DNA from 3 places in the Stenotrophomonas sp. YJH_SMC_25 genome. Region 3 is predicted to be linked to each of the others. Evidence: predicted binding sites of a transcription regulator. Region 3 holds the regulator's gene; each other region holds the start of a gene.

The links. The regulator FliA, encoded in region 3, starts transcription of late flagellar genes. The targets are predictions, from matches to a motif close to TAAAGTTTNNCNNNCNNNGGCCGATAA.
Region 1: AC5P7E_RS02730 (methyl-accepting chemotaxis protein) is a predicted target of FliA. The motif match lies at 2,567-2,593, and genes of this name have one in related genera.
Region 2: AC5P7E_RS21025 (chemotaxis protein CheW) is a predicted target of FliA. The motif match lies at 1,391-1,417, and genes of this name have one in related genera.

Annotation. Positions count from the first base shown of each region.
Region 1 covers NZ_JCAFSV010000001.1:577,795-582,141, reverse strand. The annotation lists gene AC5P7E_RS02750 (adenylosuccinate synthase) at 1-30, shown strand, start outside; gene AC5P7E_RS02745 (hypothetical protein) at 148-810, shown strand; gene AC5P7E_RS02740 (M23 family metallopeptidase) at 746-1,423, opposite strand; gene AC5P7E_RS02735 (L,D-transpeptidase family protein) at 1,428-2,390, opposite strand; gene AC5P7E_RS02730 (methyl-accepting chemotaxis protein) at 2,623-4,347, shown strand, end outside.
Region 2 covers NZ_JCAFSV010000033.1:919-5,265, reverse strand. The annotation lists partial or broken gene AC5P7E_RS21035 (methyl-accepting chemotaxis protein) at 1-249, shown strand, start outside; gene AC5P7E_RS21030 (flagellar brake protein) at 454-1,227, shown strand; gene AC5P7E_RS21025 (chemotaxis protein CheW) at 1,460-1,951, shown strand; gene AC5P7E_RS21020 (hypothetical protein) at 2,088-2,471, shown strand; gene AC5P7E_RS21015 (methyl-accepting chemotaxis protein) at 2,573-4,347, shown strand, end outside.
Region 3 covers NZ_JCAFSV010000022.1:9,461-13,807, forward strand. The annotation lists gene AC5P7E_RS19980 (chemotaxis protein CheA) at 1-1,104, opposite strand, end outside; gene AC5P7E_RS19985 (protein phosphatase CheZ) at 1,107-1,712, opposite strand; gene cheY (chemotaxis response regulator CheY) at 1,712-2,104, opposite strand; gene AC5P7E_RS19995 (RNA polymerase sigma factor FliA) at 2,162-2,905, opposite strand; gene AC5P7E_RS20000 (MinD/ParA family ATP-binding protein) at 2,902-3,789, opposite strand; gene flhF (flagellar biosynthesis GTPase FlhF) at 3,776-4,347, opposite strand, start outside.

The DNA of each region.
Region 1 (4,347 bases), on a different contig from region 3:
ACCATGGTCCTGCAGGATCCGTTTGCCTGAGGTAACGCCGGGCGCTGCCCGGCGTAGGTGACAGGAAAAGCCCCGCGCAAGCGGGGCTTTTTCGTTACTGTGTCAGCGGGGTCGGCGAGGAAGCAAAGCGATGACCAGGATGTCAGCGTGAAGGGCGAAACGGTCGTGCGGATCACCCTGTGGGTGTTGTGGAGCCTGTGGGGCATCGCCTGCCTGGTACTGGTGCTGGGCGCGGCAGCCAATACCCTGGCTTCGCGCACGCAGACGGTGCCGTTGGTGCTGAGCCCTGGCGCAACCGCCCAGATCACCGTCTACCGCCTCATCGATGATCAACTGCGGCTGCGCCTGCGCTATGCCGCGGACGGTACGGACGCTGACCCCGAGGTGCTGCTGCGCATCGAAACTCCGACCGATCATGGAGACTTCCGCGCAGGGGAGCGTTCGGGAGTGGCCGGACAGGGCATCAATCGTGGGCTGGCTTCGGTTGAGTCCAGCGGCCTCATGGCGTCCTACTTCGGCTATGGTCGCGGCGATGCATTGCCACGCGGCCGCTCATGGGTGCGGCTAACCGTGCTGGAGGTGGACCCGGCGCTGGCCGATCGCGCGGCCACCGTCGAGCTGCAGCCGCCACTGGACCTGTTGAAGCTGACTGACCTGGATTATGTCTGGTTGTGGCCGTTCTTCTTCTGGAAAGTGGCGGCACTGCTCCTGCTGATTCCAGGAGCTGCCTTGGCGGTGTTCACGTTCACTTTGCGGCGCTGGCAGCACCGGGCTTCGAAGCAGGCGGATTCAGCAGTGGATACGGATTGATCGATTCCCCCTTCCACCACTGCTTCTCCGGCCCCAGCACGTGCACTTCAAAGTGCAGATGCGGAGCCTCGGCACTGGCGTTGCCGGTGCTGCCGACATAGCCGAGGACGTCTCCGCGCTTGATCACCTGCTTCTCCGCCAGGCCATCGGCGTAGCGCTGCAGATGCGCGTAGTAGTAGCACCAGCGGCCACTGGGCTCGAACTGGTAGATCGTCAGGCCACCGCGCTCGCTGTTGAACAGTTTTTCCACCGTGCCATCGGCCACTGCCAGCACCGGCGTACCGGCGGTGGCCATGATGTCGATGGCATCGTGCACGCGGCCTTCGCTGCGCGCATCGGTGAACGTGTCGCGCAGCTGGGAGGCCAGGACGCCCTGTACCGGCAGCAGCAGACCCGACGGCGCATCCGCAGTCCGCGCGGCTGACGGTGCGGTGGCGGCGGGGGCAGGGGCCGTGTCGAGCGGCGCTACCGATCCCTTGGCCGGCGCCACAGCGGCTGCCGGTTGTGCTTCCGGCAGCGAGGCGGCTACCGGCTCGCCTGCATCGCGGCGCAGCCACCAGCCGGCCCCCAGTCCCAGCAGCACGCCCAGCACGATCAGCTGCGAAAGACGCATCGGCTCACTCCTGCATCACCACGGGGACGGAGGTATCCACCGCATCGGCCACGCGCAGCGCATCCCAGTTGGTCATGCGCACGCAACCATGTGACTCGGTCTTGCCGACATGGCCGGGCTCGGGCGTGCCATGCAGGCCGTAGTGTGGCTTGGACAGGTCGATCCAGACCCGGCCGACCGGATTGTTCGGGCCCGGCGGCAGTGTCGCCTTCTTTTCGCCCTTGCGCGCATCCCAGAACAGCTTGGGGTTGTAGTGGAACGGCGGGTCGCGATACACGCCCAGGATCTTCCATTCGCCGATCGGCAGCGGATCATGCTGGCTGCCGGAGGAAACCGGCACCTGAGCGATCACCTTGCCTTGCGCATCCAGCAGCTGCAGGCTGGAATCGGACTTGTCGACGACCACCTTGGCCGCCTTCGGTAGCGGCGATGGTGCGATATTGGGCACCTGGATGCGGTTGCCCGCCTTGCTCAGATCCACGCCCGGATTGAGCAGCTTCAACAGCTCAGGGGATGCGTGGAAGCGTTCGCCCAGCGACTCTTCGACGTTGTTGAAGCCCAGCGATTTCAGTTTGGCCTGTGCGGCGGGGCCCTTCGGCACCGCCTGGAACGGCCCGGCGACATCCTCGCTGGTCAGCGTGTAGCTGGCCAGGGGGGGGACCGTATCAGCCTGCAGGGCCTGCCAGGTCGCGTCGTCCAGTTCACCGGTGACGGTCAGGCCGTGCGCCGCCTGGAAACCCGACACCGCGCGCCGCTGGTTGCTGCCCACTTCACCGTCGATCTGGCCGGGCGAGAAATTCGCGCGATCCAGCAGCACCTGGGCATGCAGGGCGGAACGTGCTGCGGTGTCCGGTCCGGCCTTCTCGGCAATGGGGGCGGGCAGACCAGGCGGCGGTGCCTGCGCGAACGCCGGCGATGCCAGCAGCGAGAGAGCGAGCAGGGTGGATCGATACACGGGTAATGGCATTGGGAACTCCAGCAGATGACGCCACCACCTTGCCTGCAGGCCGCGCCGAGCCGCCGTGAAAGAGACCTGACGTCTGCATGAGCAGTCGGGTCGTTGCGCCACCGTCCCCGCGAGGGTGCCGCCGGCCAAGGGCTCACCAAGGTGAATGGTGCCCCACGCCATTGGCGGTTGGCGATCAAGATTGCCTGGCGGGCCGCCGATAACGCCACATCCCCCCGTTTTGGATGTACCGATGAACTACTTGAGGAATGTCAGGGTTGCCTGGCGTCTTGGGCTGGGCTTTGGCCTGTTGCTGCTGTTGGTTGCGGCCGTGGTGGCCACCGGCGCCACCGCCAGTGTCGTGCAGAAGCGCGCGATGCAGCAGGTGGTCGATGTCAGCGTGGCCAAAGTGCGCCTGCTCTCGCAGATGCTCGATGCCAACAACCAGATGATGGTCGTTCGCCGCGAGATGCTGATCCGCCAGGGCGATGATCGTGGCCATGATGAGCAGCGCATCGCCGATCTGGTCAAGCGCTATGAGGCCAGTTGGACGGCCTACCAGGCGCTGCCCAGCGACGCCGAGGGCAAGGCCATTGCCGAAACCATCGCCGCCAAGCGTGCCATCGCGCGTCCGCTCAACAAGCAGACCAGCGAACTGATGGAGCAGGGCGACTACCCGGGCGCCGTGGCGCTGACCCTGGGCCCGGTGCAGGAAGCCGCCAACGGCTGGAACAAGGCGCTGTCCGATGGCGTGGACTTCGAGGAGAAGGAAAGCCGTGAGGCTGCTGCCGAGGCAATCCGCCTGGGCGAGCGTAGCCTGCTGCAGTTGCTGGTGCTGGGCGGCGTCGCGCTGCTGGTGGGCATCGGTGCCTCGGTGATGATCGGCCGCAGCCTGACCGGCCCGTTGGCCCGCGCGGTGAACCTGGCCGAACGCCTGTCCAAGGGCCAGCTGGACCAGGAGTTCCGCCTCGGCGGCCGTGACGAACTGACCCAGTTGGGTGAGGCGATGGCCAGCGTGCGCCAGAGTGTGCAGGCGGCGATCGGCGCGCAGCTGCAGATGGCCGAACAGCACGAGGCCGGTGCGATCCGCTACCGCATGGACGCCAGCGCCTTCCCCGGCGATTTCGGCCGCATGGTGCAGGCCACCAACAGCCTGGTCGAATCGCACGTGCAGGTGGAACTGCTGATGGCCGAAGTGATGCAGCGCTACGCCATCGGTGACCTCAGCCGCGACCTGCCGGACTACCCGGGCGAGAAGGGTACGCTGACCCGTACTCTGGCCGCAGTGAAGCAGAGCCTGATGGCGATCAACGCGCAGATCGATGCACTGGCCCGGGCCGCGCGCGCCGGTGATTTCAGCATGCGTGGCGATGCCGCTGCGTTCCAGTTCCAGTTCAAGGCGATGGTCGAGCACCTCAACGGCATGATGGCCAGTTCGCAGGCCAGCATCGCTGATGTCTCCGATGTGCTGCGTGCGATCTCGCACGGCGACCTGACTGCACGCATGGACGGCGAGTACGACGGTGTATTCGCCCGCATGCGTGACGACGCCAACACCACCACCGCGCAGCTGACCGGCATCGTGCGTGGCATCCAGGTGGCCGCCGACAGCATCAACAACGCGGCGCAGGAACTGGCTGCCGGCAACAACGACCTGTCGCGCCGCACCGAGCAGCAGGCCGCCAACCTGGAAGAAGCCGCCGCATCGATGGAGGAACTGACCTCGACTGTGCGCCAGAATGCCGAGCTCGCTCGTCAGGCCGACAGTGAAGCGCATGCCGCCGGTGCCGCCGTACGCGAAACCGAGCAGGCGATGGCGCAGATGGCGTCGGTGATGGGTGAGATCGATCAGTCCTCGGCACGCATCTCGGAAATCTCCACCGTGATCGACGGCATCGCGTTCCAGACCAACATCCTGGCGCTGAATGCTGCGGTCGAAGCCGCGCGTGCAGGTGAGCAGGGCCGTGGTTTTGCCGTG
Region 2 (4,347 bases), on a different contig from region 3:
CTGGTGGAGGAAGCGACTGCTGCGGCGCGCGCCATGGAAGACCAGGCCGTGCAGCTGGGCGAAGCCGTGGCGCGCTTCCGGCTGGCATCGCAGGGCGTCGCCGCTGCGCCGGCACGCTTGGCAAATGCACCGCAGCCACGTCAGGTCGCGGCCGCCCTGCCCGTCACCAAGGCAGCACCGACACGGCCGCTGCGGGCGTCGGCCGCCCAGCCGGCGCTGGCTGCCGAGGGTGATTGGCAGGAGTTCTGACCCCACGCAGAAAGCATCCGCCCATGGGGTGGATGCACCAGCATGGCGGGCCACGGGGCCAGATCCCTTTCCCACGGGAAAGGGATCTGGCCCCTTATGCATGGAAAGTGATGCAAATCCCACTTCATAATCCAATGAAGAGGCCGATATCCCCATCGAGCCTGCAACAACGCGTGCTGGCGCCCGCCCCTGATCACAGACTCCATGTCCGACGGCCACGACACTGAACTGCATGATGTCCACGCGGCCGACGCCGCGGACGAACGCTTCCTGGTCCGCAACCCCCGCCAGCTGCGGCAGCTGCTGCGCTCGCTGATCGACCAGCGATCACTGATCAACGCGCATATCGACGGCCGGGATCGTTCCTTCCCGACCGCCCTGCTTGATCTCGACGAGGACGAAGACTACCTGCTGCTCGACGGCAGCCCGCAGGAGGCGTCGAACCGTGCCGCCGAGCAGGCCGACCACCTGCTCTGCTTCGCCCAGCTTGAACGTGTCCTTGTGCGGTTCCGCCTGCACGAACTGCAGCGCGTGGACAACGACGGCCACGTCGCCTTCCGCGCCCCGCTGCCGGACGAACTGGTGCATCTGCAGCGCCGTGAGCTGTACCGGCTGGAGACCCCGGTCACCGACTCGCCGCATCTGCTGCTGCCACCCGGCGAAGCACGTGCCGAAGCGCTGTCGATGCGGGTGGTGGACATCAGCGGTGGCGGCCTGGCCGTAGTGGTTCCCAACGACTGCGCCGTATTCGGCCTGCAGAAGCGCTACCCGGCGCAGCTGTCGCTGCCCGATGGCCCCGACCTGGACATCGAACTGGTGGTCTGCAACCTGCTGCCACAGCGACAGCCCAATGGCATCGAGGTCAAGCGCGTGGGAATGCGCTTTGACAGCCTGCCGCGCGGCGGCGACAGCGCCATCCAGCGCTACATCTTCCGCATCGACCGCCAGCGCAAGGCGCGCCGCAACGGCGAGCTCTGAGGCCCGTTCGACCGTTCGTGCCGGCCGGCGGCCGGCAACCCGCATGATGCCGTCGCCGGCCAGCGGCCGGCACTACCGATCTTCGGCGGATCCACGCCATATGCGCGTGCCGGCCGCGCCGCGGTAGATCCACGCCATGCGTGGATGCCTCTCCCCCGGCACCTAAAGTCCCCCCACGCGGGGCCGATATCGAGCCTGACACCGGGACTTCCGGCAGAACCAGGACCCCTCGATGAACGACAAGACCAGCTCCGCCGCCAGCGCCGGTGGCGAATTCCTCAGCTTCACCCTCGGCGCCGAGCACTACGGCGTGGACATCCTCAAGGTGCAGGAGATCCGTGGCTACGATGCGGTCACCCGCGTGCCGGACGCCCCGGACTACATCAAGGGGGTGATCAACCTGCGCGGCACCATCGTGCCGGTCATCGACCTGCGCTTGAAGCTGCGCCTGGACAACGCCCGCTACGACGCCTTCACCGTGATGATCGTGCTCAACGTCGAAGACCGCGTGGTCGGCATCGTGGTCGACAGCGTGTCGGACGTGATCCCGCTGTCGGCCGAGCAGATCCGCCCGACCCCGGAGTTCGGCGCTGCAGTCGACACCCGCTTCATCTCCGGCATCGGCACCCACGACGACCGCATGCTGATCCTGCTGGACATCGAGACCCTGCTCGACAGCGCCGACATGGGCCAGGCCTCCCTCGCCGAAGACGCTGCCGCCTGAGCCATCGGACCTGCTTCACGTTCTGGTCACAAAACCCTTCAGTTCCCCCCAGCAGTGCCGATAGGGGGACAGAAGCCGGTCGCGCAGGAGCGCGCGGAACCGGAACGACCATCACCATCCCCGGAGATACACCTCGATGAAGTCCCTGCTTGCGTTCGTTTCGGCCGCTGTCCTGGCCACCACCGCTTCCTCCGCGTTCGCCCAGGCGGCCGACATGATCCCGCCGGAACTGGCCCCGCGTTCGGTCGGCAAGGACGGCATGGTCTGTGGCAAGGTCGAAAAGGCCCGCTACGCAGAAGGTTCCGAAGGCCAGCCGACCTTCCTGTACATGGGCGGTGCCTTCCCGCGCCACACCTTCTCGGCCCGCATCGCCGGCGAGAACCGCGGCAAGTTCTCCTTCCCGCTGGAAACCCTGGAAGGCAAGACCGTGTGCGTGATCGGCAAGATCCAGCGCGACGCCTCGCGCGCGGAAATCGAAGTCAGCTCGCCGGCGGGCCTGAAGCTGGCCAACATCAAGTAATCCGCTGTCCGTCGAACCACGCCGGAGCTTGTGCCGGCGTGGTTTCTGCTGCAACCGGGCCCGACGCCCGGACGCGTCTGCCTTAGGAGATCGCAACGCCCATGCCGTGGATCAACAACCTGAAACTGATGCCGAAGCTGCTGTTGACCTTCGGCGTCCTCCTGCTGGTGATGCTGCTGCAGGGCATCGTCGCCTATCGCGGACTGCATTCGCTGAACAACGTCACCACCGAGTTGGCGGGTTCGCGCATGGAAAGCATCCGCATGGCCGGCGAGATGCGCGGCATGCTGGGCGAGTACCGCAATGCCGCCTACCAGCAGCTGATCCGCGCCAGCGATGACGTCAAGTCCGACGCGCGCAAGCAGGCCGTCGACCTGCGCACCAGCATGGACACGTCGATCAAGGAATACCCGAAGCTGGTCGACAACGCGCAGCAGAAGAAGCTGTTCGATACCTTCGCCAAGGAATGGAAGGACGCCCTGGCCTCCTACGACAGCGTCACCGAGATGCTGGAGCTGGACCTTCCGGACGATGCCATCGATACCTTCGTGGGCGAGACCCGCACCAAGCACCGCAAGGCTGCATCCGCGCTGGAAGCGCTGATCGCCGAAGACAACCGCCTCGCCCGCGCCTCGCGCGAAGAGGCCGCGTCCACCTATTCCGCCTCCGCCGTGCTGACCGTGATCGCCCTGCTGGGCGGCGCCGCGCTCGGCCTGGTGCTGGTCTGGCTGTTCGCGCGCGCCCTGGTCGGCAGCGTGCGTGGCGCCGTGTCGGTTGCCAACGACGTGGCCGGCGGCAAGCTCGATGGCCACATCGACGTCAGCCGCCAGGATGAAGTGGGCGAACTGATGCAGGCCATGCAGCGGATGCAGCGCGACCTGCGCGAACGCATCGAAACCGACCAGGCCGTTGCCCGCGAGAACCTGCGCATCCGCACCGCGCTGGACTACAGCTCGACCGGTGTCTACCTGACCGATACCAGCAACACCATCGTCTACAGCAACCGCGCCCTGCAGCAGACCCTCAGCCAGTACCAGGATGAAGTACGCCGCGACCTGCCGGACTTCGACGCCCAGGCCTCGTTGATCGGCAAGCCGGTCACCGTGCTGGAACACCGCGGCGAGATGGACCAGACGCTGTTGGGCAACCTGAAGGCCCACGGCGTCGCCCGTCGCCCGATGCAGTACGGCGATGCCCAGTTCGCGCAGGTGGTGTCGACCATCCGCAACGAAGGCGGCGACACCGTCGGCTACGTGGTGGAATGGCGCGACCGCACCCAGGAAGCACTGGTCGAAGCCGAAGTGGCGCGCGTGATCGCCCAGGCCGCCGCCGGCGACCTGTCCGGCCGCATCGACGCCAGCGACAAGGAAGGCTTCTTCCTGCAGCTGGCCCAGCAGATTAACGGCCTGCTGGACGCCAATGCCGGCAGCATCGAACAGATCTCCGGCCTGCTTGCCGCGCTGTCGCAGGGTGACCTGACCGTGCGCATGCACGGCGACTACCAGGGCGTGTTCGCCCGCATGCGCGACGACGCCAACGCCACCGCCGCGCAGCTGAGTGAAATCGTCACCCGCATCAAGCAGTCCAGCCGCGCGATCAGCTCGGCCGCCGGCGAGATCGCCTCGGGCAACAGTGACCTGTCGCGCCGTACCGAGCAGCAGGCCGCCAACCTGGAAGAAACCGCTGCCTCGATGGAGGAACTGACCTCCACCGTGCGCCAGAACGCCGAGCACGCCCGCCAGGCCAACCAGCTCGCCATCGGCGCGCACGGTGTCGCTTCGCAGGGCGGCGAGGTGGTCGGCCAGGTGGTCACCACCATGTCGGCCATCGAAGCCTCGTCGAAGAAGATCGCCGAGATCATCTCTGTCATCGACGG
Region 3 (4,347 bases):
CATCCGCGGCTTGCCTTGTGCTTCGCGCAGGTCGGGCATTTCCACGCCATGGTCGATGGCGTTGCGGACCAGGTGCACCAGCGGATCGGCCAGTGCTTCGACCAGGTTGCGGTCGAGTTCGGTTTCGGCGCCGACCAGCTCCAGGTCCACTTCCTTCTTCAGCGAGCGGGCGACGTCGCGGGCGACCTTGGGGAAGCGCGAGAACACCTTGCCCACCGGCTGCATGCGGGTACGCATCACCGCCGACTGCAGGCGGGCAGTGGCGATGTCCAGCGTCGATACGGCGCGGTCCAGCTCCTCGTCGCGCAGGCGTGCACGCAGGGTCTTCAGGCGGTTGCGGGAAAGCACCAGTTCGCCGATCAGGTTGACGATCGCATCCAGGCGCTTGGTGTCCACGCGCACGGTGTGCTCGGCCTCGGCCATCGGCTTGGGCGCCGGCTTGGCGGCGGGCGCCGGTACGGGCGCTGGGCGCGGTGCAGCGGCAGGTGCCGCCGCGACGGTGGCAGCAGGCTTCGCGCCTGGCGCAGCGCCGCCGTGCAGCTGGTCCAGCAGCGCTTCGAACTCGTCTTCGCTGATCAGGCCGTCGTCGGCCTTCCTGGCCGGCGCGACCGCGGTCGGTGCGTTGCCGCCATGCAGCTGGTCGAGCAGGGCCTCGAATTCGTCGTCGGTGATCAGGTCGCTGCCAGCTGCCGCAGGGGCGGCCGCAGCGACCGGCGCGGCAGTGCCACCGTTCATGTCGAACTGCGCGATCAGGTCCGGCGGCGCATAGCCTGGCTCGGTGCCGGAGGACACGGCGTCCAGCATCGACTGCAGGTAGTCCAGCGATTGCTGGGCGGCGTCGAAGTGGTGGGCCTGCAGCACCGCCTGCCCGGCACGCGCGATGCCCAGGGCCTCTTCAGCGGCGTGGCACAGTTCGACCATCGCGGTAACGCCAAGGAAGCCGGCACCGCCCTTGAGCGTGTGGTATCCACGGAACACGGCGTTGAGCTGCTCGGTGTCCTGCGGTGCCTGCTCCAGCGACACCAGCTGTTCGCCCAGGCGATCCAGGATTTCCTGTGCCTCGATGATGAAATCGGCAGTGATGTCGTCGGATACCGCGCTCATGCTTACAGCCCCAGATCCGACAACAGGTCGTCGGCGTCGTTCTGCGAGACCGCGTGGCGGTCCAGTCCCTTCAGTGCCGGCCCGGCCAGTTCCGGGTCGGTGCGATGCTGTTCCGGCGGCAGGCCGAGTGCGCCGAAGCCCTCGTGCACGCGGCGGACGATGCCGACCACGCGACGGATGATCTGCCCGGTCAGGTCCTGGTAGCTCTGGGTCAGGGCGATCTCGGTCAGGTTGTGGCGGATGCGCTCGAGCTGCGCGTCCTGGCCCGGCTGCAGGCCTTCAGCACGCAGCTGTTCGGTCAGGCTGCGGCATTCCTCGGCCAGGTCCAGGGTGCGGTGCGTGGCCTGTTCGGTCATTGCCACCACGTGGTCCAGGCGTGCGCAGGCGTCGTCCAGCTCACCGGCCTCGCTGGGCACGGTCGGCAGCTCACCCAGTGCCTGCCCCAGCTCGCGGGCCAGCCGCGAGAGGCCGCTCATCATCGGCTGCGTACGCAGCGCGACCAGTCCGTCGATGCGCTGCCGCCAGGCGGCCTCGTCACCGGACTCGAGTGCGTCCAGGGCTTCCTGCAGGCGCAGGGAGAGGGCGCTCTTGTCGACCGTGGTATCCATCAGGCGCTGGCCGCCAGGCGTTCGAAGATCTTGCCGAGCTTCTCTTCCAGCGTCTGCGCAGTGAACGGCTTGATGATGTAGCCGTTCACGCCGTTCTGGGCGGCTTCGATGATCTGTTCGCGCTTGGCTTCGGCGGTGACCATCAGCACTGGCAGGGTCTTCAGCTTGGCATCGGCACGGATCGCCTTCAGCAGCTCGATGCCGGTCATCACCGGCATGTTCCAGTCGGTGACCACGAAATCGAACGGCTGGCTCTGCAGCAGCGACAGCGCGGCATGCCCGTCCTCGGCTTCGGCGGTATTGGTGAAGCCCAGATCGCCCAGCAGGTTCTTGACGATCCGACGCATGGTCGAGAAGTCATCGACGATCAGGATGCGCATGTTCTTGTTCAAAGCAGAGTTCCTTTGTTGTTCATTCCGGGCGGCCGGGGGCAGCCGCCTCGGGCATGTTCATTCTTCCAGGCCGGCGTCCGCCGCCTCGAAAATCTTGAGCCGGCCACGCAGGCGCAGCACCGCCTGGCCGTGGATCTGGCAGACCCGCGACTCGCTCACGCCGAGCACCGCGCCGATCTCCTTCAGGTTCAGTTCCTGCTCGTAGTAGAGCGAGAGCACCAGCTGTTCGCGCTCGGGCAGGTGGCCGATGGCCTTGCCCAGCTCGCGGCCGAACTCACCACGCTCCAGTACCTGCTGCGGGGTCGGGCCGCCCTGGGCGACGGTGTCCAGCTCGCCCTGGTCCTCGATGCGCGACTCCAGGCTCAGCACCTGGCCACGGGCGGCGTCTTCCATCAACCGCAGGTATTCGGGCAGCGGCATCTCCATCGCTGCGGCCACTTCGGTGGCGCTGGCGGCGCGGCCGCTGCTCTGTTCCAGGCGGCGGATGGTGGCGGCGGCATCGCGTGCACGGCGGTGCACCGAGCGCGGCACCCAGTCGCCACGGCGGATCTCGTCGATCATCGAACCGCGGATGCGGATCGAGGCATAGGTCTCGAACGAGGCGCCCTGGTCGGCGTCGTAGCTGCGCGACGCTTCGATCAGGCCCATCATGCCGGCCTGGATCAGGTCGTCCACTTCAACGCTGGCCGGCAACCGCGCGGCCAGGTGGTGGGCGATGCGCCGCACCAGGTCCGAATGCTGGGCGATGACCTCGTTGGCCGCCGAGCGCTGGACTTCCCTGTACTGGGCTGCGCCTTTCATGCGGCCACCCCGCGCTGCTTGAGGATGCGCTCGAGGAAGAACTCGACGCCGCCACGCGGTTCGGTCGGCGCCTGCCAGCGTGCGGTGCGACGCGCGATCTCGGTGATCGCCAGCGCGGCCGGGCTGGACGGGTAGGCCTTCACCACCGGCTGCTGGCGCTGCACCGACAGGCGCAGCCAGTCGTCCTGCGGCACGCAGCCCAGGTAGTTCAGCGAGACATCGGCGAGGAATTTCTCGCAGACGCGGGTCAGCTTTTCGTACAGCACGCGGCCCTCGTTGGGGTCGCGCACCATGTTGGCCACTACCTGGATGCGGTCCACGCCGCGTTCGCGCGACAGCACCTTGATCAGCGCGTAGGCGTCGGTGATCGAGGCCGGCTCGTCACAGACCACCACCACGGTGTCCTGCGCGGCCTGGCAGAAGGTCAGCACGCCGTCGGTGATGCCTGCGGCGGTGTCCACCACCATGATGTCCAGTTCGCGTTCCAGCTCGGAGAACACGTTGACCAGGCCGACGTGCTCGGCCGGGGCCAGCTCGGCCATGTGCCGGCGGCCGGACGCGGCCGGCACCACCAGCACGCCGTTCGGGCCTTCGACGATGACGTCGTCCAGCGAGCAGCGGCCGGCGACCAGGTCGGCCAGCGTGAAGGTCGGGTTCAGCCCCAGGATCACGTCGATGTTGGCCAGGCCCAGGTCGGCGTCCAGCAGCAGCGTGCGCTTGCCCATCCCGGCCAGTGCCACCGCCAGGTTGGCGGACACATTCGTCTTGCCCACGCCGCCCTTGCCGCCAGTGACGGCAATGGTGCGCACAGGGCCGAGCGGCTCGCTGCGGGTGGCCGACAGCGGGAAGGTCTTGGTCAGCTTGGCGTACTCACGCGACGGCATGGTTCAACTCCGGGTTGCAGGGCATATCGGCCGCGCGGCGCAAATCTTCAAGGCGAAGTACGAGATTGGCCGCACTGGCCCGGTGCAGGTCCTCCGGAACGTCCTGGCCATCGGTCACCCAGTTGATCGGGAGGGCGTGGTCCACGGCCACTGACAGGGCGTTGCCGAAGCGGCCGGTCTCGTCCAGCTTGCTCAGCACCAGGCCCTGCAGGTTGGCGGCGCCGAAGCGGCGGACCACCTCGTCCATGTCGCCGAAGCTGGTGTTGGCCGGCAGCACCAGCAGGGTGCGTACCTGGCGGGCGGCGCGCAGCCACTGCAGCTGCGCGGCCAGCGCGCGGTCGCGCGGGCCCAGGCCGGCGGTGTCGATCAGCACCAGCTTGTAGTCCTTCAGGCGTTCCAGCAGCTGGTCCAGGTCGGTGCCGCTGTTGGCCTCGTGCACCGCGATGCCGAGCTGGCGGCCGTAGCCGTACAGCTGCTCGCGGGCGCCGATGCGGGTGGTGTCGGTGGTCACCAGGGCCACATCGCGCGGCGCATGCTTCTCGGCGAAGCGCGAGGCCA